Regions from separate parts of the Arthrobacter sp. NPDC097144 genome, predicted to be linked through region 2. Evidence: riboswitches for the same ligand, from Rfam matches in the RefSeq annotation. Region 2 holds a riboswitch; each other region holds the start of a gene.

Region 1 (7,363 bases), on a different contig from region 2:
GCGGCAGCAGCCGGAGTGCGCCACGTGGAAATGATGGTTGACCCCCAGGCGCACCTGCTCCGCGGTGTTCCGCTGGCGGACTGCATTAACGGGGTGGCGGGGGTGCTGGCCACCAGCCTGGAGGATTACGGCATCTCCACCGAACTCATTGCCGCGTTCCTGCGGGACCGGCCGGCCGCCGAGGCCGAGGAAGTCCTGGCCCGGCTGATTGAGTCCAAGGCGCCGATCGCCGCCGTCGGCCTGGACTCCGCGGAGATGGGCTACCCGCCGGAAGGCTTCATCCAGCTGTACCGGATGGCCCGCGAAGCAGGCCTCAAATGTGTGGCCCACGCCGGTGAAGAGGGACCTTCGCATTACATCGAGCAGGCGCTGGACCTGCTGCTGGTGGACCGGATTGACCATGGCCTGCGCTGCCTGGACGACTCCGAACTGGTGGAACGCCTTGTCCGGGACCAGGTGCCGTTGACCCTCTGCCCGTTCTCCAACGTGCGGCTGCGTTCGGTGGACACGCTCGCGGACCACCCGCTGCCGCAGATGTTGGCCCGCGGGCTCAACGTGTCGGTGAACTCCGACGACCCGGCCTACTTTGGCGGCTACGTGGACGATATCTTCGCCCAGCTTCGGCAGACCTTCGACCTCACCCCTGACCAGCTCGCAAAGCTGGCGGCCAACTCGGTGGAGGCCTCCTTTGCCCAGCCGGACCGGAAGGCCGAGCTGCTGGATCTGATTCGGAACTGGCGGCGGGCCCAGGACTGAAGGTCCGGCCTTGCACTAGGCCTGGTTGGGCGGGGCGGGCGGCCCTGCACCCGGGGGCGGGCTGCCGGACCGGTGGAACGTCAGCCGCACCACCAGGCCAAACACCAGCACGATCAGCATCATCAGGACCGCCGCCAGCGGCAGGCTCAGCGCCGTCACCAGGGCGCCGGCCAGTCCGGCCAGGTTAACGGCCCGCGGCGTGTACCAGCGCCGCTGTTCCAGCGCATAGCCGCACAGATTGGTCATGGCTGCGTGCAGCAGCAGCGCAAAGCAGGCCAGGGCCAGGAGCGTTCCCAGGCTGGCGGTCAGCACCAGCACGACGACGACGGCGCCCGCCGCGGCGGCAGCCGGCCACGGCACCCGCCGGGTTTTGCCCGTGCGGGCGAAAACCCGGGGGAGGTCGCCGTCGTCGGCCATGGCAGCCGCCGTATGCGCGCTTCCTTCCGTGAGCAGCCACACGCCGGACAGGCTGGCCGCACCGGCGGCGATGGCCACGGCCCCGGTGCCGATCCCCAGACCCACATTCGCCACCGGTTCACGCAGCGGAGCCAGCGACGCCGCCAGGCCCGCCGGCCCGGAGAACCAGGCCAGCAGGGACTGGTTCACCAACAGATACAGCCCGAGGGCCACCAGGATGGACGCCGGAATGGCACGCGGAAGGTTCCGGTCCGGGGCGCGGACCCGGAAGCCGCCCGATGCCAGGCGGGCGTACCCCGCAAAGGCAAAGAACGCGAAACCCGCTCCCTGCAGCAAACCGGCGGTGGACTCGGTCTCCTCCAGGACGCCCGGCGGCGGGGGAGGACCTCCGGCCTCGTTGAAGGCCACCACCACCCCAAAGCCCAGTACGCCAATCACGAAGGCCAGCACAAAACGGATCACCCAGGTGCTGCGCTGCAGGCCGAACAGATTCAGCGCGGTTGCCGCCGCCGCAGCTCCAACCGCCGCTGGACGCGCCTGGCCGGGGAGCACATACAGGCCAAAAGCCAGGGAGAGGACGGCGGCGGAGGTCACCAGGGCACACACCATGGTCCAGCCGGTGAAGAAACCCGCATGGGTACCAAAAATGACTCGGGCTGCCGAGCGCGTTGTGCCCCCGGCATTCGAGTGGCCGCTGGCGCGAAGACCGGCGCCGAGCAGGAAAGTTGATGCGGCCGAGCAGTACGCCACCAGGGCGGCCAGGACGAGGGATGCGGCCGTCGCGAAACCGGCGGCTGCCGCAACCGGGGGCAGGACCACGAAGATCCCCCCGCCCACCATGCAGCCGATGCCCACCGTGGTGGCGTCGAAGCCGCCCAGCGGAAGTTTCACGTCGGAGCTTCCGGACACGCGTCCCTCCGATCAGTCGGGCCCGGCCGGCAGTGCGGCCGCAACGGCTGCGCGCTGGGGTCCTTGGCTGGGAAAGGAAGTGAACACCGGTAAACTTCTATAGAGACCTTGTATTCACAATGAGCGGGAACAGTGTTTTCCGCAAGCAATCTTGAAAGGACTGCTGTGCTGCGCACTCATGCCCTTGGTTCCCTGAGGGCCGAGCATATTGGACAGACCGTCACCCTCGCTGGCTGGGTGGCCCGACGCCGGGACCACGGCGGCGTTGCCTTCCTCGACCTCCGCGATGCTTCCGGGATCGCCCAGGTAGTGGTTCGGGAAGAAGACGTCTTCCACGGACTGCGCAACGAATACGTACTGCAGATCACCGGCACCGTGCAGAAGCGCCCCGAGGGAAATGAAAACCCCTCACTGGCCTCCGGCGAAGTGGAAGTCATTGCTGACGAAGTTGTGGTCCTGAACACGTCCGACCCGCTGCCGTTCCAGATTGACGAGCATGTGGAAGTTGGCGAAGAGGCCCGCCTGAAGCACCGTTACCTGGACCTGCGCCGTCCCACTCCCGCACGCAACATGCGCCTGCGCTCCGAAGCCAACCGGGTGGCCCGAAACCTGCTGCACGACGAAGGTTTCGTGGAAATCGAGACTCCCACGCTGACGCGCTCCACCCCTGAAGGCGCCCGCGACTTCGTGGTTCCGGCACGCCTGGCACCGGGGTCCTGGTATGCCCTGCCCCAGTCCCCGCAGCTCTTCAAGCAGCTGCTTCAGGTGGGCGGGTTCGAGAAGTACTACCAGATTGCCCGCTGCTACCGCGATGAAGACTTCCGCGCCGACCGCCAGCCGGAATTCACCCAGCTGGACATTGAAGCCAGCTTTGTCGAGGAAGATGACATCATCGCTCTCGGTGAGTCCGTGGTGAAGGCGCTGTGGAAGCTGATCGACGTCGACATCACCACTCCGATCCCGCGCATGACGTACGCGGACGCCATGGCCCGCTACGGATCCGACAAGCCGGACCTGCGCTTCGGCCTGGAGCTGACGGACCTGACGGAATTCTTCAAGGACACGACCTTCCGCGTGTTCCAGGCTCCCTACGTGGGCGCCGTCGTGATGCCCGGCGGTGCCTCGCAGCCCCGCCGCACGCTGGATGCCTGGCAGGAATGGGCCAAGCAGCGCGGCGCCAAGGGACTGGCCTACGTGCTGATCCAGGAAGACGGCACGCTGACCGGCCCCGTTGCCAAGAACCTCACCGACTTTGAGCGCGAAAACCTCGCGGAAAAGGTTGGCGCCAAGCCCGGAGACTGCATCTTCTTCGGTGCCGGCGAGACAACCGAAGCCCGTGCCCTGCTCGGCGCAGCCCGCGTGGAAATCGGCCACCGCACCGGCCTGATCGACCCCAACGACTGGGCCTTCGTCTGGGTTGTTGACGCACCCATGTTCGAGCCGGCTTCCGCTGCCGTCGCCGCCGGTGACGTGGCAGTGGGCGGAGGAGCCTGGACGGCCGTCCACCACGCCTTCACCTCCCCGAAGCCCGAGTTCATGGACACCTTCGACACGGATCCCGCGTCGGCGCTGGCCTACGCCTATGACATTGTCTGCAACGGCAACGAAATCGGCGGCGGCTCCATCCGTATCCACCAGCGTGACGTACAGGAACGCGTCTTCAAGGTCATGGGCCTTTCGCAGGAGGACGCACAGGAGAAGTTCGGGTTCCTGCTTGAGGGCTTCAAGTACGGCGCACCGCCCCACGGCGGCATCGCCTTCGGCTGGGACCGCGTGGTTGCCCTGCTGTCCGGCAGCGAGTCCATCCGCGACGTCATTGCCTTCCCGAAGTCCGGCGGCGGCTACGACCCGCTGACCCAGGCACCGGCTCCGATCACTGCCCAGCAGCGCAAGGAAGCCGGCGTGGACTTCAAGCCGGAGAAGAAGGCTGAGGCCAAGAAGGACGACGCCAAGAAGGACTAGGTCTTTCGCAGGATTCCAGAATGATGAAAGTGCCCGGCCGTTGATGCGGCCGGGCACTTTCATGTTTCTGCGCGCCGGTAATTCTCGGTAATTTATTCCGACAGCCTTTTTTAGCCCGGTGCGGGTGCCGTAGTTGCGGGCCCCATGGACGTTTCGGGCGCCATAGTGGGGACCGGCAAATTGTAGACAACAAGCCAGTAATCTCCGTCCGGGCCGTCCACTGTGATGGATGCCGGGGTTTGATCGGGTGTGACGATGTGTTCGAAAGACGTCAGAACCGGCCAATTGCAGTTGTTGCTGCTGGCAGCGGTAACCGGGCCAGAACCAGCGTCCAGGACCTCGATGCTGTAATCCCCGGGCTGGTTGCAGGTGAGGAACACGCTGAAGCTGGTCCCCGGTTCCACCCGGGGCAGATCGAAGGTACTCCTCCCGGTGCCGCGTTCCTCGAGTACAAGGTCGGCGTTGAGTGGACGCCACTTGGGGTTTTGCTGGAAGTAGCTCTCAAGACTGATGGGATTGTCCGCCCGGAACAGTGCCGTCATGGCCGGGTCATTGGGGACAGGAGGCTCCGTGCTTCCGGGGGGCACTTCCACGCCGATGCTGCTCCGGCTGGAAGAACGGGCTGAGGGGGACGCCGTGGCGGTCTCCTCGGCAGTGGCCGCCGATGTGGCCGGTTGAGAGGAAACGGCCTCGGGCTCCTCCTGGGCGCTGCACCCTGTCAGCACCATGCCCAGCGCCGCTGCGGGAAGCAGGGCCTTCTGCATAAACGGCAAATCCGACGCGCTGCCGGGCCTTGCCTTATTCCGTGATGTTCCATTGGCATTTCTGTTTCTGGCCATCTCCGCTACTTCCTTCCGAAGTAATCCGAAGAACGATAGTGGCCCCGGCTACAAATGTAAAGGATTGGTAACGGACGGCCGCTGTCATAAACCCGTGGAATATCAGGTCCGATTTCGTGCGGTTTGGGAAAATCCGGACGGTCCGCAGCGGCCGGAATTTCCCAAAGTGGCCGGAATTTCCCAAAACGGTGGTGCCGCGTGAAGTCAGGCGAAGGACGGGACGCCCAGATGCCGAAAGGCTGAGCCGTGGAAGACCAGCGGCTCGCGGGCATCGTCATGGGCGGCATGGCCGTGGACGCGCAGCAGCACCACGGCATGGTCTCCGGCGGGAATTTCGTTCTCCACGGAGCATTCCAGCCACAGGGCAGCCCGGTCCAGGAACAGGGAGCCGGAGTCGTCAGTGTGCAGGCTAAGGCCGGCAAAACGATCACCGGACTTGGACGCAATTTGCCGGCAGATGCCCTCGTGCCCGGAACCCAGGACAGAGACTCCGATCCTGGCTGCGCCCCGCAGAAGCGGCCAGGTCCGGGACGTGTTCTGCACGGCAAACAGCACGAGCGGCGGATCCATGGAAACGCCCACGGTGAAGGAGGAAGCAACAATGCCCTGCGGTTCGCCGTCCACCACGGCACACAGAGCGGCAATGCCGGAGGGGAATCGGGAGAAGGCCCGGCGCAGGGCGGCCGGCTGAAGGTCGGTTGTGAGCGTCATGCGGAAAAGGTCCTCTGCCTCAAGCGCCCGGCGGCCGTGACCAGCACGGCAGCGAAACGCGGTACTTGCCGGACCGGTTGGAAGAACCGGCGGCCGAATCGTCACCTGGAGCACCCCGCTACGGCGAGAGGGTTGCCGCCCAGCCGGCCAGGGCCTGTGGCTGGGACTCATGATTCTGGTTCCACGGTAGGCCCGGCTGCACCGAGGCGCAAACCCCCGCCACAGTTCGTAAAACTCCGCTTCATAAAACTCCCGCAACCGAAGGGATACAGTTTTCACCATGAGACAGCGGTGGTTTAAACAGGTGGACGTTTTTGGCAGCGAACCGTATTTGGGCAACCCCCTGGCGGTGGTGCTGGAAGCGGAGGGCCTCACCGACGCGGATATGGAGTCCTTCGCGCGGTGGACCAACCTGTCCGAGACAACGTTCGTGCTGCCGCCCACGGTGGACGGCGCCGACTACCGGGTGCGGATCTTCACCCCGGGCGGGGAACTCCCGTTCGCGGGACATCCGACCCTGGGAACCTGCCACGCCTGGCTGGAAACCGGGGCCAAGCGCCGCTATCCCGACGTCGTCGTCCAGGAGTGCGGCATCGGCCTGGTGACGCTGCACGCCAATGCCGGCATCGCCGCGTTTGCCGCCCCGCCGCTGCAGCGCTCGGGTCCGTTGGAGGAAGAAATCCTGGACCAGGCGCGGCGGGCCCTGCACCTGGAACCGGGACAGGTGCTGGCTTCCAACTGGATTGACAACGGACCCGGCTGGCTCGGACTCCTGCTGCCCGACGCCGCGACTGTCCTGGGTCTGTCACCGGACCCTGCCGTCATGGGCAACCTGCGCGTGGGCGTGATCGGAGCGCAGCCGGCGGATGCTGAAACGGACTTTGAAGTGCGTGCCTTTGTGCCGGGACTGGGCGTTGCCGAGGATCCGGTGACGGGAAGCCTCAACGCCGGCCTGGCCCAGTGGCTGATCGGAGCGAATCTGGCGCCGGACCGCTACGTCGTCACGCAGGGAACTGCCGTCCAGCGCTCCGGGCGGGTGCGGGTCTTCACGCGCGACGGCAAAATCTGGGTGGGCGGATCCACGGTCACCTGCATCGACGGCACCGTGACGCTCTAGGCCGGAACCATGTTCACCCTGAATTCGCTGTCGCTTCCGGTCCTTGGCGCGCCGATGGCCGGTGGACCCTCCACGCCGGAGCTGGCCGCAGCGGTCAGCAACGCCGGAGGGCTCGGATTCCTTGCTGGAGGGTACAAGAGTCCCGACGCTGTCCGCGGTCAGATCACCCGGACCCGCGAACTGACCCGGCGGCCTTTCGGCCTGAATATCTTTGTGCCCGATCATGCCAACACGTATGCCGATACGTCGCAGGAGAAGCAGGCCGGTAAGCTCGCGGCCTCGCTGGCCTACCGCGAGGCCCTGGCCGCCGCGGCACAGGAGGGTCCGGCCGGAACAGTAATCCCCGAACCGGGATTTCCCGATCCGCAGGACGACGACTGCTGGCAGGCCAAACTGGAGCTGGTCCTGCGGGAACGGGTTCCCGCCGTGTCCTTCACCTTCGGGCTGCCGGGGCCGGATGTGTTCGCGGAGCTTGCCGGACAGGACATCTGCACCGTGGTCACGGTCACCAACGAACAGGAGGCCAGAGCCGCTGCAGCAGCGGGTGCGCACCTGCTGTGTGTGCAGGGTCCGGAGGCCGGCGGACACCGCGGAACCCTGGACAGCGGGAAGACACCCGGAGAAGCCTCACTGACGGACCTGTTGGATGAGG
Region 2 (7,363 bases):
CGCGAGCGCCGCCGCGACGACGCCCTCCGCGGCATCAACTCCACCGTGTTTGCCCGGATCGCCAAACTGCCGATGCCGGTCATCGCCGCGGTGGACGGATATGCCCTGGGCGGCGGGGCGGAGCTGGCCTTCGCCGCGGACTTCCGGATTGGCACACCCCGCGTCAAGATCGGCAACCCGGAAACCTCGCTGGGGATCCTGGCAGCTGCCGGTGCCGGCTGGCGGCTGAAGGAACTGGTGGGCGAACCGCTGGCCAAGGAGATCCTGCTGGCCGGACGGGTGCTGAACGCCGAGGAAGCGCTGGCCGCACACCTTGTCACCGAGCTCGCCGAGCCGGAAGACCTGCCGGCCGCAGCGCAAGCGCTGGCGGACCGGATTGCCCGCCAGGATCCGCTGGCCGTCCGGCTCACCAAAACCGTGTTCGCGGCCCCGGCCGACGCCCACCCCGCCATCGACAATTTGGCGCAGGGGATTCTGTTTGAATCGCAGGCCAAGTTTGACCGCATGTCAGCGTTCCTTGAGAGGAAGAAAAAGTAATGGCAGTTCCCTCCACAGTAGGAGTGCTCGGCGGCGGACGGATGGGGGCGGGCATCGCGCACGCCTTCTGCACTGCGGGAGCCGCCGTCGTCGTCGTGGAGCGCGACGACGACGCCGCCTCCGCAGCCTACGACCGCGTGGCGTCCGCACTGGCGAAAAGTGTTGAGCGCGCCACCGTTTCCGAAAGCCTGGCCGACCTGACCGGGCGGTTGTCCGTGTCCACCGACTACGCTGCTTTTGCTGCGGCCGGGCTGGTGGTGGAAGCGGTGCCGGAGGACTTTGGCCTTAAGGCCGCTGCCCTGGCCGCGGTCGAGGAACAGCTGGATCCGCAGGCCTGGCTGGCCTCCAACACGTCCTCGCTCTCCGTGACTGAGCTGGCACAAAAGCTGCAGCGCCCGGAACGTTTCTGCGGCCTGCACTTCTTCAACCCGGTGCCGGCCTCCGCCCTGATCGAAGTGGTGCTGGGCAAGCAGACCTCCGAAGAGCTCGCCGAAGCCGCCGTCTCCTGGGCGCGGGACCTGGGAAAGACGCCCGTCACCGTCAACGATGCCCCGGGCTTTGCCAGCTCGCGGCTGGGCGTGGCGATTGCCCTGGAAGCCATGCGCATGGTCGAAGAGGGCGTGGCGTCCGCCGAAGACATCGACGCCGCCATGGTGCTGGGCTACAAGCACCCCACCGGACCGCTGCGCACCACCGACATCGTGGGCCTGGATGTGCGCCTGGGCATCGCCGAGTACTTGGCGTCCACGCTAGGCCCGCGGTTCGAACCGCCGCAGATCCTCCGTGACAAAGTGGCCCTCGGGGAGCTCGGCCGCAAGTCCGGCAAGGGCTTCTTTGACTGGTCCTAGACAGCTGTCATGAGCAGCCGCGACGTGGACTGGGAGGGCGCCGCCAACGCACGGGACCTGGGCGGGATCCCGGTCGCCGGCGGCGCCGTCCTCCCGGGCCGGATCTTCCGCATGGGGCGGTCCGAATGGCTCACCGCGCGCGGCTGGGAACAGGCACGCGCCGCCGGAGTCCGCACCGTCGTCGACCTCCGCAACACGGAGGAACAGGGCCGCAGGGACACCGATCCGCTGCCGGCTGCGGAGGCTGCCGCAGGAATCACGTTCCTGACCCGGCCCACCCAGGAGGCGAACGACCCCGAATTCACGGCGCTGACCGGTCCCTACATGGACTCCCCGCGCTACTACCGGGAAAACCTGCGCCGCTGGCCGGAGAAGATCGCGGCGGTCGTCCGGTCCATTGCGGAAGCCGACGACGGCGGCGTGGTCATCCACTGCTCGGCCGGGCGGGACCGCACCGGGCTCATCGCCGCGCTCCTCCTGCAGCTGGCCGGAGCGTCGCCGGAAGCGATCGCCGACGACTATGAACAGGCCGTCCGCGGCATCAACGCTTTCCACTCCACTCAGGTGCACCCGCGCGAAAAACCGCTGACGCCGGAGCAGGAAGACGCGCGGGTGGCAGACGGCCGCCGCGAACTGCTCCGCGCCCTGGAAGGACTGGACGCGGAGCAGTATCTGCGCGCCGCCGGGGTCAGCCCTGCTGTGATGAAGCGGCTTCGGTCCCGGCTGCTGGGCTGATCCCGTTACACGGCCGGAGCTTCTCCGGCGCGGCCAAGTAGAAAAAAGAGCGCCGGGCCGGACCGTCGAAACCGCCGGGAACCAGGAGCGAAGAATACTGCGCGCACCACTGTGCGGCCCCGCCCGAGCCCTCCAGGGCCAGAGCCAGCGTCGGCAGGTCGTGGAACCACATCAGCTGCTGCCGGCCGTCCACGACCAGCTGGATCACGCCGAGTTCAACGTCTACATAGGCTTGGGCATCCACCCAGTCGTCGAAGCCCGCGAGCCGTTTGCCATGGATCTGATGGATGTTGTGGCCGGGCCAGAAGCTGACGCAGCGAGTATCACCGGAAGCGCTCACAGTGTGTTCCTTTACAGGTTGTCCTTGCCTGCGCCGGGTGGCGTCAGGCCGCTTCGTCATCCGAACCACCCGCCGAACAATGGGGTTGGTGTGAGGCCAGTCGGAGCTTTTACGGATCCGGATTCCTCCGGGTGCGTTGGCCGCCTCTCGTGAAGCTGTCACCACCTTAGCGCATGCCGGTGACAGCCGGTACCGTCATCTGACGGCAGATGTCATCGCCAGCCCGCTGCCGGTGCCACGTGCTGCACCAGGCTCTCCAGCAGCTGCACGTTGTAGTCCACGCCAAGCTGGTTCGGCACCGTAATCAGCACGGTGTCTGCGGCCTGTACTGCGGCATCGGCAGCGAGCTGCGCCGCGATCACATCCGGTTCACCGATGTAGCTCTTGCCGAACCGGGCAAGTCCGCCGTCCAGCCGGCCCACCTGGTCACGGGAGTCCGTCTGGGCCCGGAGCCCGAAGTACCGGTGGTCGGTCTCGGTCACCAGCGGAATGACGCTCCGGCTGACCGAGACCAGCCCGGTGCCTTCGTGGCCGGCGTCGGCCCGCGCCTTGCGGAACACCTCAATCTGCTCGGCCTGGAGCTGGTCAAAGGGAACTCCGGTGTCCTCCGTTAGGAGCGTGGAGCTCATCAGGTTCATGCCCTGCTCGCCGGTCCACTTGGCGGTGGCCCGTGTTCCGGACCCCCACCAGATTCGCTCGCTGAGCCCCGGCGACTGCGGTTCAACCGCGAGTGCTCCGGAGCTGCCGGTCATGACGGGGTCGGCCGCAGCGAGACCTGCGCCGGCAATCGCAGCCCGGAACACCAGGGTGTGCTTGCGGGCCTCGTCCGCGTCGGTGCTGCCCGGATCGGGAACATAGCCGAAGGCCTCGTAGCCGCGAAGGGCGGGCTCGGGTGAACCCCGGCTCAGGCCCAGCTGCAGCCTGCCGCCGCTGATCAGGTCCGTTGCCGCGGCTTCTTCCGCGAGGTACAGCGGATTTTCATAGCGCATGTCAATGACTGCCGTACCCAGTTCAATCCGGCTCGTGCGCGCTGCCATGGCGGAAAGCAGGGGGAACGGTGCGGCGAACTGCGGGGCGAAGTGATGAACGCGCAGGAACGCGCCGTCTATGCCCAGCTCCTCGGCGACAACGGCCAGATCGACGGTCTGCAGCAGGGCGTCCCGGGCGGTACGGACAAAGGAACCCTGCACATCGCGGTAGTGTCCAAAGGACAGGAAACCGATTTTCTTCATGTCAGGAACAGCACCGGTTTCCGAGGAGATATTCCCGGCTTCCGCCCGGCGGCGGCCTTCAACGGAAAGGCAGACAGCATGCACCTGACCATCGTCCCCGGCATTGGCGGTTCCAATGACGAGCACTGGCAAAGCCGGTGGCAGGCCGACGCGCAGGACATGTCCAGGATTGCCCCGTCGTCATGGGATGATCCGAATTTGGAGAACTGGCTGGACGCGCTGGATGCTGCCGCCGGGTCCCGGAACGGTGACACCATTCTGGTGGCTCACAGCCTGGGCTGCCTGGCCTCCGCGGAGTGGCTGCTGCGCAATCCACGAGGCGCCCGCGGCGTGCTGCTGGTAGCGCCGCCTGATCCCGCCGAGCCCGCGTTCCCCGACACCGCAGGCTCGTTCCGCGATCCGAGGCTGGACCCGCTGCCGGTGCCCGGGCTGCTGATCGCCAGCGAGAACGATCCCTACTGCACACTGCCCGGCGCGCGGCTGCTGGCCCGGGCCTGGAACATTCCGGTGATCGATGCCGGACCGCTCACCCACATCAACGATGAAAGCGGCATCGGGAACTGGCAGCAGGGCCGGGACCTGCTGACCGCCTTCGCTGCCGGGCTGGGCGTTTCCATTCCCCTCGCCTAAAAGTCGGGTAAGAATGGGCCCATGAAACTACCGGTAATGCCGCCCGTGGCCCCGATGCTGGCCAAAGCCGTTTCTGCGCTGCCCGAGGGGGAATATTCCTATGAGCCGAAGTGGGACGGTTTCCGCTCCATTATTTTCCGCGACGGCGACGAACTGGAGATCGGCAGCCGCAATGAAAAACCGATGACCAGGTACTTTCCGGAACTGGTGGAGGCACTCAAGGCAAACCTGCCGCAGCGCTGCGTGGTGGACGGTGAAATTATCCTGATCAGCGCCTCCGGAAAGCGGCTGGACTTTGAAGCCCTGCAGCAGCGGATCCACCCCGCCGCCAGCCGTGTGGTGCTTTTGGCTGAGCAGACTCCGGCTGCCCTCGCAGCTTTTGACCTGCTGGCGCTGGATGACACCAGCTATCTGGAGCGGCCGTATGCCGAGCGCCGCAGCGCACTGGAGACAGCGCTGGCTGGTGCCGCCGCCCCGGTCTACCTGACGTCCCGCACCACCGACCCCGGCACCGCGCAGCGCTGGTTCGGGGAATTCGAGGGCGCCGGACTGGACGGGATCGTGGCCAAGCCGCTCGCTGGTTCCTACCAGCCCGGCAAACGCACCATGGCCAAGTACAAGCACGAGCGCACCGCTGACTGTGTGCTGGCCGGCTACCGGGTGCACAAATCAGGGCCGGACGCCGTCGGCTCCCTGCTGCTGGGCATTTACAACGACGACGGCGTCCTCACCAATGTGGGAGTGGCCGGCGCGTTCACCATGGCCCGGCGCCGGGAACTGTTCTCGGAACTGCAGCCGCTGATATCCGATTCGGCGGAACACCCCTGGACGGCGGACAAGCAGGACGCCGGAACCCGCACGCCCCGCAACTCAGAGGGCAGCCGCTGGAGCGGGAACAAGGACCTGTCCTTTGTTCCGCTGCGGCCTGAGCGGGTGGTGGAGGTTAAGTATGACCACATGGAGGGCGAGCGGTTCCGCCACACCGCCCAGTTCCTGCGCTGGCGCCCGGACCGGAGCCCGGAATCCTGCACCTATGAGCAGCTGGAGGAGCCGGCAAAATTCGATCTCGCGGAAGTGCTGACCGCGCCGGCCGGGACGTAGCCGGCCGCGCCGCCCCGGCCGTGCGGCCAGCCGTTCGCCTAGCCGCGTCCGCGGCAGTGGCCCCGGCCCGGATGGCCCAGCCGCTCCACATCGACGGCTGAGGTGATGGCCGCGAAGTAGCCCTCGCTGTAGCCGGTGGCCGTGGGATGCAGGGCAAAAGGATCAGTGATGTCCAGGATCCAGGGGTCCGCGGACCCGATGCCGTGGCCGGCGAAGGCCGCAGTCACGTCCACGAACGTGCCGTCGCCCACCTGCCCGGCCACGACGGCGTTCAGCGCATCGGTGCCGGCATTGAACAGGTTCTGTGCCTCGACGCTCAGGATTCCGGGCGTGCTGCCCTCAAACAGATGGGGGTAACCGGCCACCACCAGCTCGGCCCGCGGTGCCGCGTCGCGGATCTGCGCAAAGCTGGCCTGCAGTTGGGGAACGACGGCGGTTTCCGCGAAGGCCTGCGCTGCCGCCAGTGCGGGGGCGCAGGTGTCCGGGATCGCGGGGCCGGCGCAGGCGGCGATGACATCAGTGAACCGAATGTCGTTGCCGCCGATGGTGACGGTGACCAAATCTGTCTGCCGGTTCAACAGGTCTGCCGAGATGGCGGCGGTGATCTGCTCGGGCAGGTCCACCGGGCCGGCGGGCGGCGCCGGGTCAGTGGTCAGTGCCGTGGCTCCGGCGCAGGACTGGTCACTGTCCAGCTCAACGCGCGGAAGGGCGTCCAGCAGGGTCGGATAACCCTCGGCCGTGCGGCGGCAGGCGTCCAGCAACGGTCCGCCGCCGAATCCTGAAGCATAGGAGTCCCCAAAAGCCACATAATCAACCGTTTTGTCCCTGCCGTGGCCCCGGCCGGGACCGTTCCCGTGTCCGTGCCCATAACCGTGGCCGCGCCCGCCGCCGTCGGGCCGCGCCTGCTGCCCGGGGCCCGGCGAGGATGTCTGGCCGGAACCGGCCGCAGCGTCTGCAGCCGCAGCCGGGCCGGCCGCGACGCCGGACAAGGCTCCGCTGAGGCCCAGCAGCAGTGCGCCCACCAGCATGGCCCGGCGCCGCCGGGCGGGCTGACGAGTGTCACCTGATTCGCCGGGGGACCGGGGCAGTGACTCTGCAGCCGGGGATTCGAACTCGTTCATGATGCTCCTTCTGAGGATGCGGGTGTGCGCTCCAAGGTAGTCCCGGACTCTCCCCGCGGACACCGCGGGCGGGGCAACCCGCCGGGAACGGGTAGATATCCGGTGCTCCGTGGCCGGTGCTCCGGATTGCCGCCGCCATCATAGTGTGATGCGCAGCATCCTCCTGTACGCTAAATCTCATTACTGAACGTCCGGTCAGTTATCCTGCAGTGCGCCGCTCCGCTGGATGCTGTACCGCCCGGGGCCGGTCCGCCGGCCGCAAGCACCGTTTTGAAAGGGCCAGTCAACGATGACCTCCACTGCCATAGACGTCCGCATTGTTCCCAGCTACATCCGGGACTCCTGGTGGACGCCGGACCGCTCGGATCTCACCGCCGCGGAACCTGCGGAAGTCCGCGATGCCAGCACCGGCGAAGCCCTGGCGCTGGTCAGCACGGCCGGGCTGGATCTGGCGGCCGCCGTCGAACACGCGCGCACCACGGGCCGGAAGGGGCTGCAGGAACTCACTTTCCACCAGCGGGCACTCAAGCTCAAAGAGCTGGCCGCCTACCTCAACGCGCGCCGGGACGGACTCTATGAGGTGTCCGCCCGCACCGGCGCCACCCGCAAGGACTCGCTGGTGGACATCGACGGCGGAATCGGCGTGCTGTTCACCTTCGGTTCCAAAGGCCGGCGCGAACTGCCCAACTCGACCGTGCTGGTGGACGGCCCCGCGGAACCGCTCTCGCGTGACGGATCCTTCCTGGGGGAGCACATCTACACCTCGCTTGCGGGGGTGGCAGCGCAGATCAACGCCTTCAACTTCCCGGTCTGGGGCAT
Region 3 (7,363 bases), on a different contig from region 2:
CGGGAGCGGTGAAGCCTGCTGTGGAGGACGGCGCCTGAGCCGGTTCCGAGCTCAGTTCCACCGCCTCATTGTGGGCAAGCCCGGCGGTTTCTCCGCCGTCGGCCACGAACTCGGCGCCGGTGGAGAAGCTGGATTCATCACTGGCCAGGAACAGCACCAGGTTGGCGATCTCCCCGGGTTCGCCCATGCGGTGCAGCGCGACGTGCTGCTGTCCGCCGTCGAGCCCGTCGGTCATGGGGGTGCGCACCGCTCCCGGATGCACCGAGTTCACCCGGATCCCGTACGGGCCCAGGTCAAGGGCCACCGATTTGGTCAGCCCGCGCACCCCGTACTTGGCGGCCGTGTAGCCGGGCAGGTCCTTGTAGCCCTGCAGGCCGGCAGTGGAGGAGACGTTGATGATGGACGCTGCGGCTGAACGCTTCATCGGTTCGAGGACGGCCTTGATGCCCAGGAACACTCCGGTGAGGTTCACCGCGATGATGGTGTTCCACTGCTCCAGCGTGTAGTCCTCAATGCTGCCGAAGTTGGCGATTCCGGCATTGTTGACCAGCACATCCAGTCCGCCGAAGCGGTTTTCGGCCTCCTGCACGGCGGCCGCCCAGTCCTGGGGATTCGTTACGTCCAGGTGCACATAGGCGCCCGATGCCCCGTTGCCGGCACCGAGGCTTTCGGCCAGTGCCTGGCCTTCCGCGTCCAGCAGGTCACCGATAACCACGCGTGCCCCTTCATCGGCAAGGCGCCGGGCTGCCGCCGCTCCGATGCCCCGCGCTCCCCCGCTGATCAAGACCGTTTTTCCGCTGACTCTTCCCATTGCGTTCTCCCCCATATGTTGGACTGTCCGGATGTTGGGCTGTCCCGTCATCCAACTACAGGCGGCGGGGGAAGTCACGGGTGTTCTTCGGTCCGGGAGCACCGTTTTCCGGGCGAAAGATGCTGCAGCCGGCAGCCCCGGTATGTGACGCACTGTGGCGCGTGTGTCGTTCATGACGCGCCCCAGGGATTTGTGGCGCAACACTCTGACGCATCAGGTGCATGGATTGCCACCGTCCCTGCAGGCCCCTAGATTGGACCCACCACCCATCCAGAGCGGCTGAGAGATCTGGCTCGTTGACGCCGCAGCAACCATCTTTTCCCTCCTCCGGAGGCTGAATTGAACGGTGCTAACGCCAGGACCGATGGAGCCTTGCCCGTGACACCTGTCAGCGCAATACCCTGCCGCTCGCATGGCCAGCCGGTTTTCCCGGCAGCCCCTGCGGCACTCCCTCGGCACGGACCGAGGAGCCCGAATGACCCTGTCAGTGCCTGCCGCCGTTCCGCCGGCGTTGTCCTACGAGCTGTATCCGCCCACGAGTGCCCGGACCGAAACCGCTGTGATGCGCGTTATCGAGGAGCTGGCCGGCACCTGTCCGGACTACGTTTCGGTGACCTACAACGGCAGCCCGGAACGGCGCCAGGCCTCGGTCCGGCTGCTTGAACACCTGGTGCACGCCACCCGGCTGCGGCCGCTGGGGCATCTGACCTGCGTCGGTGAAACCCGCGAGAGCCTGTGCCTGCTGGTAACCCGGCTAGTGGGGCTGGGCGTGCGCGGCGTGCTGGCGATGCGCGGTGACCTGCCGGCGGATCCCGGCGCCTTCCGGGGCGAGCTGCCGTTTGCCCGGTACCTGGTGGAGCTGATCAGGGACATCGAGGACCAGCATTCCGCAACGCTGGCCGGCGGCCGGATGGCTGTTGGCGTGGCGGCCTATCCCAACCGGCATCCGGAATCGCCCTCCTTCCAGCATGACATCGAGGTGCTGGTCTCCAAGGAACGCTCCGGCGCCAACTTTGCCATCAGCCAGGTGTATTTCGACCCCGCCGACTATGTCCGGCTGGTCACCGCCGCACGGGCCGCCGGCGTCACCATTCCGATCATTCCCGGCATCATCCCCATGTCCAGCTCCGCCCGGCTGCAGCGCCTGGCCCGGATGACCGGAGTGCATCCGGATCCTGCCCTGCTGCACCGGCTGGAGCTGGCGGGTTCGGACGCCGAGCGGCGCCGGATCGGCGTGGACGCCGCCGTTGCACTGGCCCGGACAGCGTTCGACGACGGGGCGCCGGGCCTGCACCTGTACACCTTCAACGAGGCCCGTGCCTGCGTGGAAATTGTCGAAGCCCTCAATCTTCCGGCCTCGCGCGGGGTGCCGGGTGAAACGCGCGGCGCCCGCTCCGCCTGACGGCCTTCCCGCCTGACAGCCCCCTCCCCCTTTTTCCGCTCTTTTCCGACCACTCCACACCACCGCATATCCACTTCAGACCACCGCACATCCATCGCGAATCCACCGCACATCAGGAGACAAACATGACCGCCGTCAGCATCTTCCCCGCCGCCACTGTCCTGGGCTACCCGCGGATCGGCCCCAACCGTGAACTCAAAAAGGCCCTCGACGCGCACTGGAGCGGCGCCATCAGCGAGCAGCAGCTCCTCGAGGACGCCCGGGCCCTGCAGGACCGGACGGTCAACCGCCTCGTGGAGCTCGGCCTGAATGCCGCCGACTCCTCCATTCCCGCGGACTTTGCCCTCTACGACCAGGTCCTGGACACCACCGCGGCACTCGGCGCCCTGCCGTCCCGGTTCGCTGATCTGGCCGGCGGCGACGGCGCCGTGAGCACCGCAGCTTCCTTCGTCCTCGCCCGGGGCAGCGGCGAACGCCCGCCGCTGGAAATGACCAAATGGTTTGACACGAATTACCACTTCCTGGTGCCGGAAATCGGCCCGGAAACCCCCTTTACCGCCGTCGCGCACCAGCTCGCGGACACCATCCGCCGGCACCGGGCCAACGGTGCGGTGCTTCGCCCGGTCCTCGTGGGTCCGGTGACGTATCTGCTGCTGGCCAAGGCTGAGGACGGCGCACCCGCCGGCTTTGACCCGCTGGACCGGATTGACGACGCCGTGGCCGCCTATGCAGGCATCCTCGGCCAGCTGGCCGCGGCCGGCGCCGAGTGGGTCCAACTTGATGAGCCGGGCCTGGTCACGGACAAGGGCGGCGCGCTGGCAGCCCCGGGCGGGCTGGTGGAACGGGTGTACCGGACCCTGGCGGGTATTCCCCGGGCAGCCGTCGCGGGCCCCGCCGCCGGAAACCCCGCAGCCGGAAACCCCGCCGCGGGCCGCCCGGCCCTGCTCGTGACCACCGGCTACGGAACCGCCGGAAACCCGGGAGCTCCCGGCGAAGCCCTGGCCGTGCTCGCAGCGGCCGGGGTGGAAGCCGTGCATGCGGACCTGGTTCGCGGCCAGCTGCCGTCCGCCCGGGTGCTCGCCGGCCTGGGCAGCACCGCGTTCCTCGCCGGCATTGTGGATGGCCGCAATGTGTGGCGCAACCGCCTCACCGCGTCGCTAAAGGTCCTGCAGAACCTGCAGGACTCCGCCGGAACCGTGGTTTCGGTGGGCACGGCCACCTCACTGCAGCATGTGCCGCACGACGTCGACGCCGAGGACGCGCTGCCGGCGCACCTGCCGCAGTGGCTGGCCTTCGCAGACCAGAAGGTGCAGGAAGTGGGAGTGCTGGCCCGCGGCCTGGCCGGCGGGCGGGCCGCCGTCACTGCCGAATTGCAGGAGGCCGAGGATGCCCTGCGGGACCGGGCAACTTATCAGGGCGTGGTGGTGCCCGCCGTTCGCAGCCGGGTCCGGGGCCTGAGCGAGGATGACTTCACCCGCGGTCCGGCCGAGCAGCGCGCCGCACTGCAGCAGGAGCACCTGAAGCTGCCGGTGCTGCCCACCACCACCATCGGGTCCTTTCCGCAGACCGGCGAGGTCCGCCGCGCCCGCGCGGCCGTCCGCAGCGGCAGCATCGGCGCTGCGGAATATGACCGGTTCCTGAAGGACGAAATTGCCCGCGTGGTGCAGCTGCAGGAGGACCTGGGCCTGGACGTCCTGGTGCACGGCGAGCCCGAACGCAATGACATGGTCCAGTACTTCGCCGAGAACCTGGACGGTTTCGCCGCCACCTCGCAGGGCTGGGTCCAGTCCTACGGTTCGCGGTGCACCCGCCCGTCCATTCTTTGGGGCGACGTGGTCCGCCCGGCACCCATCACCGTGCCCTGGACCACGTACGCGCAGTCGCTGACCGAGCGCCCGCTTAAGGGAATGCTCACCGGCCCCGTCACCATCCTGGCCTGGTCCTTTGTCCGGGATGACCAGCCGCTGGGCGATACCGCCCGGCAGGTGGCCCTGGCCCTGCGGGATGAGATCGCGGACCTGGAAGCCGCCGGCACCGGAATCATCCAGGTGGATGAGCCGGCGCTGCGCGAGCTGCTGCCGCTGCGTGCCAGTGACCAGAACGCCTACCTGGACTGGTCGGTGCAGTCCTTCCGCCTTGCCACCTCCGGGGTGCGGGACAGCACCCAGATCCACACGCACTTGTGTTACTCCGAGTTCGGTGAAGTCATTGCCGCGATCGACGGGCTGGATGCGGATGTGACCAGCATCGAAGCGGCACGCTCCCGCCTGGAGGTGGTGGCGGATCTGGCCGGATTCGGCTTCCGGCGCGGAATCGGTCCCGGCGTCTATGACATCCACTCGCCCCGGGTGCCGTCCCACGCGGAAGTCGCCGCGCTGATCGACACGGCTTTGGCCGGGATCCCGGTATCCCAGCTGTGGATCAACCCGGACTGCGGACTGAAAACCCGCGGCTATGAAGAAACCGTCCAATCCCTCCGCCATGTGGTGGCGGCGGCCCGTGCCGCCCGTGCCTCGCTGGCCGTGAACGCGTAGCAAAGGACCGAGCTGCCATGACCATCCCCGAGCCCAGCGGCATCGCCACCGCCCAAATCCACGCCGGCTACGAGCCCCAGGCGCCGTACCGGACGGTTGCCGTTCCCCTGTACCAAAGCGCTGCCTATGAGTTTCCGGACTATGAATCGGCGCGCCGGATGTTTGCCCTGAAGGAAGCAGGGTTCACCTACTCACGCACCGGAAATCCCACGGTTGCTGTGCTGGAGCGGCGGGTGGCTGCCCTGGAGGGAGGAGTAGCCGGCCTGGCCACCGCCACGGGCCAGTCCGCCGTCGCCGTCGCGCTGCTGGCGCTGGTGCGCGGCGGCCAGCATCTGGTGGCGTCCTCCCGGCTGTACGGCGGAACAGTGGATCTGCTCACTGATACGTTTGCGGACTTTGGCATTGAGGTCACCTTCGCGGATCCGGACGACGCCGGCGCCTGGGCTGCCGCCGTGCGCCCGGAGACCCGGGCGTTCTTCACCGAATCCATCGGCAATCCGCTGGGGCACCTGCAGGACCTGCCCGCCCTGGCCCGCCTGGCCCGCGGCGCCGGAGTGCCGCTGGTGGTGGACAATACCCTGGCCACTCCGGTGCTGTGCCGACCGCTGAAGCTGGGCGCTGACATTGTGGTCCATTCAGCCACCAAGTTCCTGGGCGGGCACGGCACTTCCCTGGCCGGAGTGGTGGTGGACGGCGGGCGCTTTGATTTCTCCGCCTATCCGGACAAATGGCCGCAGCTCACCCGGCCCAAACAGCGCTACGGCGGGGACACGCTCTGGGACCGGCACGGCCACGGCGCGTATCTGGCCCTGGCCCGCAGCAAGTACCTGCATGACCTGGGCCCGTCACTGTCCCCTTTTAATGCGGGGCAAATTCTGCAGGGGCTGGAGACCCTGGATATCCGCGTGGCCCGGCACGCGGACAACACGCTCAAGCTGGTGCGTTTCCTGGCGGCGCATCCGGCCGTCGCCGCCGTGCACCACCCGTCCGTTCCCGGGCATCCGCAGGCCCGGCTGGCGGCCCGCGATTTCCCCGGCGGCACCGGCAGCGTGGTCTCCTTCGACCTCGCCGCGGACCCGTCCGAGGTAGGCGCCTTCATCGACCGCCTGTCCCTGTTCAAACTGGTGGCCAATGTTGGGGACACCAGGTCGCTGGTGGCGCATCCGGCGGCCATGACGCACTGCCGGCTGTCCGCGCAGCAGCGGGCGGAGGCGGGAATCCGGGACACCACTATCAGGCTCTCGGTCGGACTCGAGTCTGCGGCGGACCTGATCGCGGATCTGGAGCATGCCCTGGAAGCGGCGCACGTGCATCCGGCCGCGGCGGATTCGTCAGCCCGCTACCAGGAAGGGGGCCGCTGAGATGGCATCGGACATCCGCTCGGACGCGGGCTTCAACACCACCGCCGTGCACGCCGGGCAGGAGCCGGACCCACTGACGGGAGCGGTGATTCCGCCCATCTACCAAACCTCCACCTTTGTGCAGGACGGCATCAACGTGCTGCGCGCCGGACACGAATACAGCCGCGGCTCCAACCCCACCCGCAACGGGTTTGAGGTCCAGCTTGCCGCACTGGAACACGGCCATTCCGGCTTCGCCTTTGCCTCCGGGCTGGCCGCGGAGGACGCCCTGCTGCGGGCGCTGCTGCGTCCCGGTGACCACATAGTCCTGGGCGGAGACGGCTACGGCGGCACCAACCGGCTGATCAGCCAGCTCCTGGAACCGTGGGGCGTGTCCCATACGGCAGTGGACATCACCAGTCCCGGGGACGTGCGCGCCGCGGTCCGGCCCGGTGAAACGGCGCTGCTGTGGCTGGAGACGCCGTCGAACCCCCTGCTCCAGATCGCAGACATAGCGCAGTGGGCGGCGGCGGCGCACGACGCCGGTGCCCTCCTGACGGTGGACAACACCTTCGCTTCCCCCTATTTGCAGCGGCCGCTGGATCTGGGCGCGGACCTGGTGGTGCACTCCACCACCAAATACATCGGCGGTCATTCGGATGTGCTGGGCGGGGCCGTGATTACCTCGGACCGCAGCTTCCGCGGCCGCGGATTGTCCGAGGCAATCGGTTACCAGCAGTTCGCCGGCGGTGCCGTGGCCGGACCGCAGGACTGCTATCTGGCCGCCCGGGGGCTGAAGACCCTGGGGCTGCGGATGGAACGGCACTGCAGCAACGCGCAGGCACTGGCGCACTGGCTGCAGGCACAGCCCGGCGTCGCGTCGGTGCTCTATCCGGGGCTTCCGGACCACCCCGGGCATGAGCTGGCGGCGCGGCAGATGAGCGGTTTCGGCGGCATTGTGTCGCTGCGCTTCACCGGCGGCGAGGCAGCGGCCAGGGCGTTTGCGGAGTCCACCCGCCTGTTTGCCCTGTCCGTCAGCCTTGGCGGGGTGGAGTCCCTGGTGTGCTACTGCTCGGAGATGACCCATGCCTCGGTCCGCGGCACCGCGCTCGCGGTGCCCACGGACCTGGTTCGGCTGTCAGTGGGTGTGGAGGACCTTCCGGATCTCCGCGCGGATCTGGAAACCGGATTGGCCGCGGCCCGCGCCGCGGCGCCGGATGCATCAGCACCGGGCACTGGGGCACCGGGCGCTGGAGCACCGGGCCCTCGGCTCTGG

The links. Region 2 has a riboswitch for S-adenosylmethionine ahead of ACIQXM_RS15965 (hypothetical protein). Riboswitches for the same ligand answer to the same signal wherever they lie in the genome.
Region 1: another riboswitch for S-adenosylmethionine. It lies ahead of ACIQXM_RS05195 (flavin reductase family protein); the one in region 2 lies ahead of ACIQXM_RS15965 (hypothetical protein).
Region 3: another riboswitch for S-adenosylmethionine. It lies ahead of ACIQXM_RS03065 (methylenetetrahydrofolate reductase); the one in region 2 lies ahead of ACIQXM_RS15965 (hypothetical protein).

What each region holds. Positions count from the first base shown of each region.
Region 1 is NZ_JBIWDW010000002.1:319,570-326,932, forward strand. Features, by position in the region: gene ACIQXM_RS05175 (adenosine deaminase) at 1-756, shown strand, start outside; gene ACIQXM_RS05180 (APC family permease) at 772-2,082, opposite strand; gene aspS (aspartate--tRNA ligase) at 2,248-4,044, shown strand; gene ACIQXM_RS05190 (hypothetical protein) at 4,155-4,808, opposite strand; gene ACIQXM_RS05195 (flavin reductase family protein) at 5,088-5,594, opposite strand; SAM riboswitch class IV at 5,651-5,769, opposite strand; gene ACIQXM_RS05200 (PhzF family phenazine biosynthesis protein) at 5,875-6,711, shown strand; gene ACIQXM_RS05205 (nitronate monooxygenase) at 6,721-7,363, shown strand, end outside.
Region 2 is NZ_JBIWDW010000007.1:136,841-144,203, forward strand. Features, by position in the region: gene ACIQXM_RS15950 (enoyl-CoA hydratase/isomerase family protein) at 1-537, shown strand, start outside; gene ACIQXM_RS15955 (3-hydroxyacyl-CoA dehydrogenase family protein) at 537-1,385, shown strand; gene ACIQXM_RS15960 (tyrosine-protein phosphatase) at 1,395-2,120, shown strand; gene ACIQXM_RS15965 (hypothetical protein) at 2,074-2,460, opposite strand; SAM riboswitch class IV at 2,476-2,615, opposite strand; gene ACIQXM_RS15970 (LLM class flavin-dependent oxidoreductase) at 2,673-3,692, opposite strand; gene ACIQXM_RS15975 (RBBP9/YdeN family alpha/beta hydrolase) at 3,771-4,322, shown strand; gene ACIQXM_RS15980 (ATP-dependent DNA ligase) at 4,344-5,423, shown strand; gene ACIQXM_RS15985 (SGNH/GDSL hydrolase family protein) at 5,462-6,544, opposite strand; gene paaZ (phenylacetic acid degradation bifunctional protein PaaZ) at 6,834-7,363, shown strand, end outside.
Region 3 is NZ_JBIWDW010000001.1:654,380-661,742, forward strand. Features, by position in the region: gene ACIQXM_RS03060 (SDR family oxidoreductase) at 1-811, opposite strand, end outside; SAM riboswitch class I at 1,075-1,181, shown strand; gene ACIQXM_RS03065 (methylenetetrahydrofolate reductase) at 1,287-2,213, shown strand; gene metE (5-methyltetrahydropteroyltriglutamate--homocysteine S-methyltransferase) at 2,339-4,747, shown strand; gene ACIQXM_RS03075 (O-acetylhomoserine aminocarboxypropyltransferase/cysteine synthase family protein) at 4,765-6,108, shown strand; gene ACIQXM_RS03080 (cystathionine gamma-synthase) at 6,110-7,363, shown strand, end outside.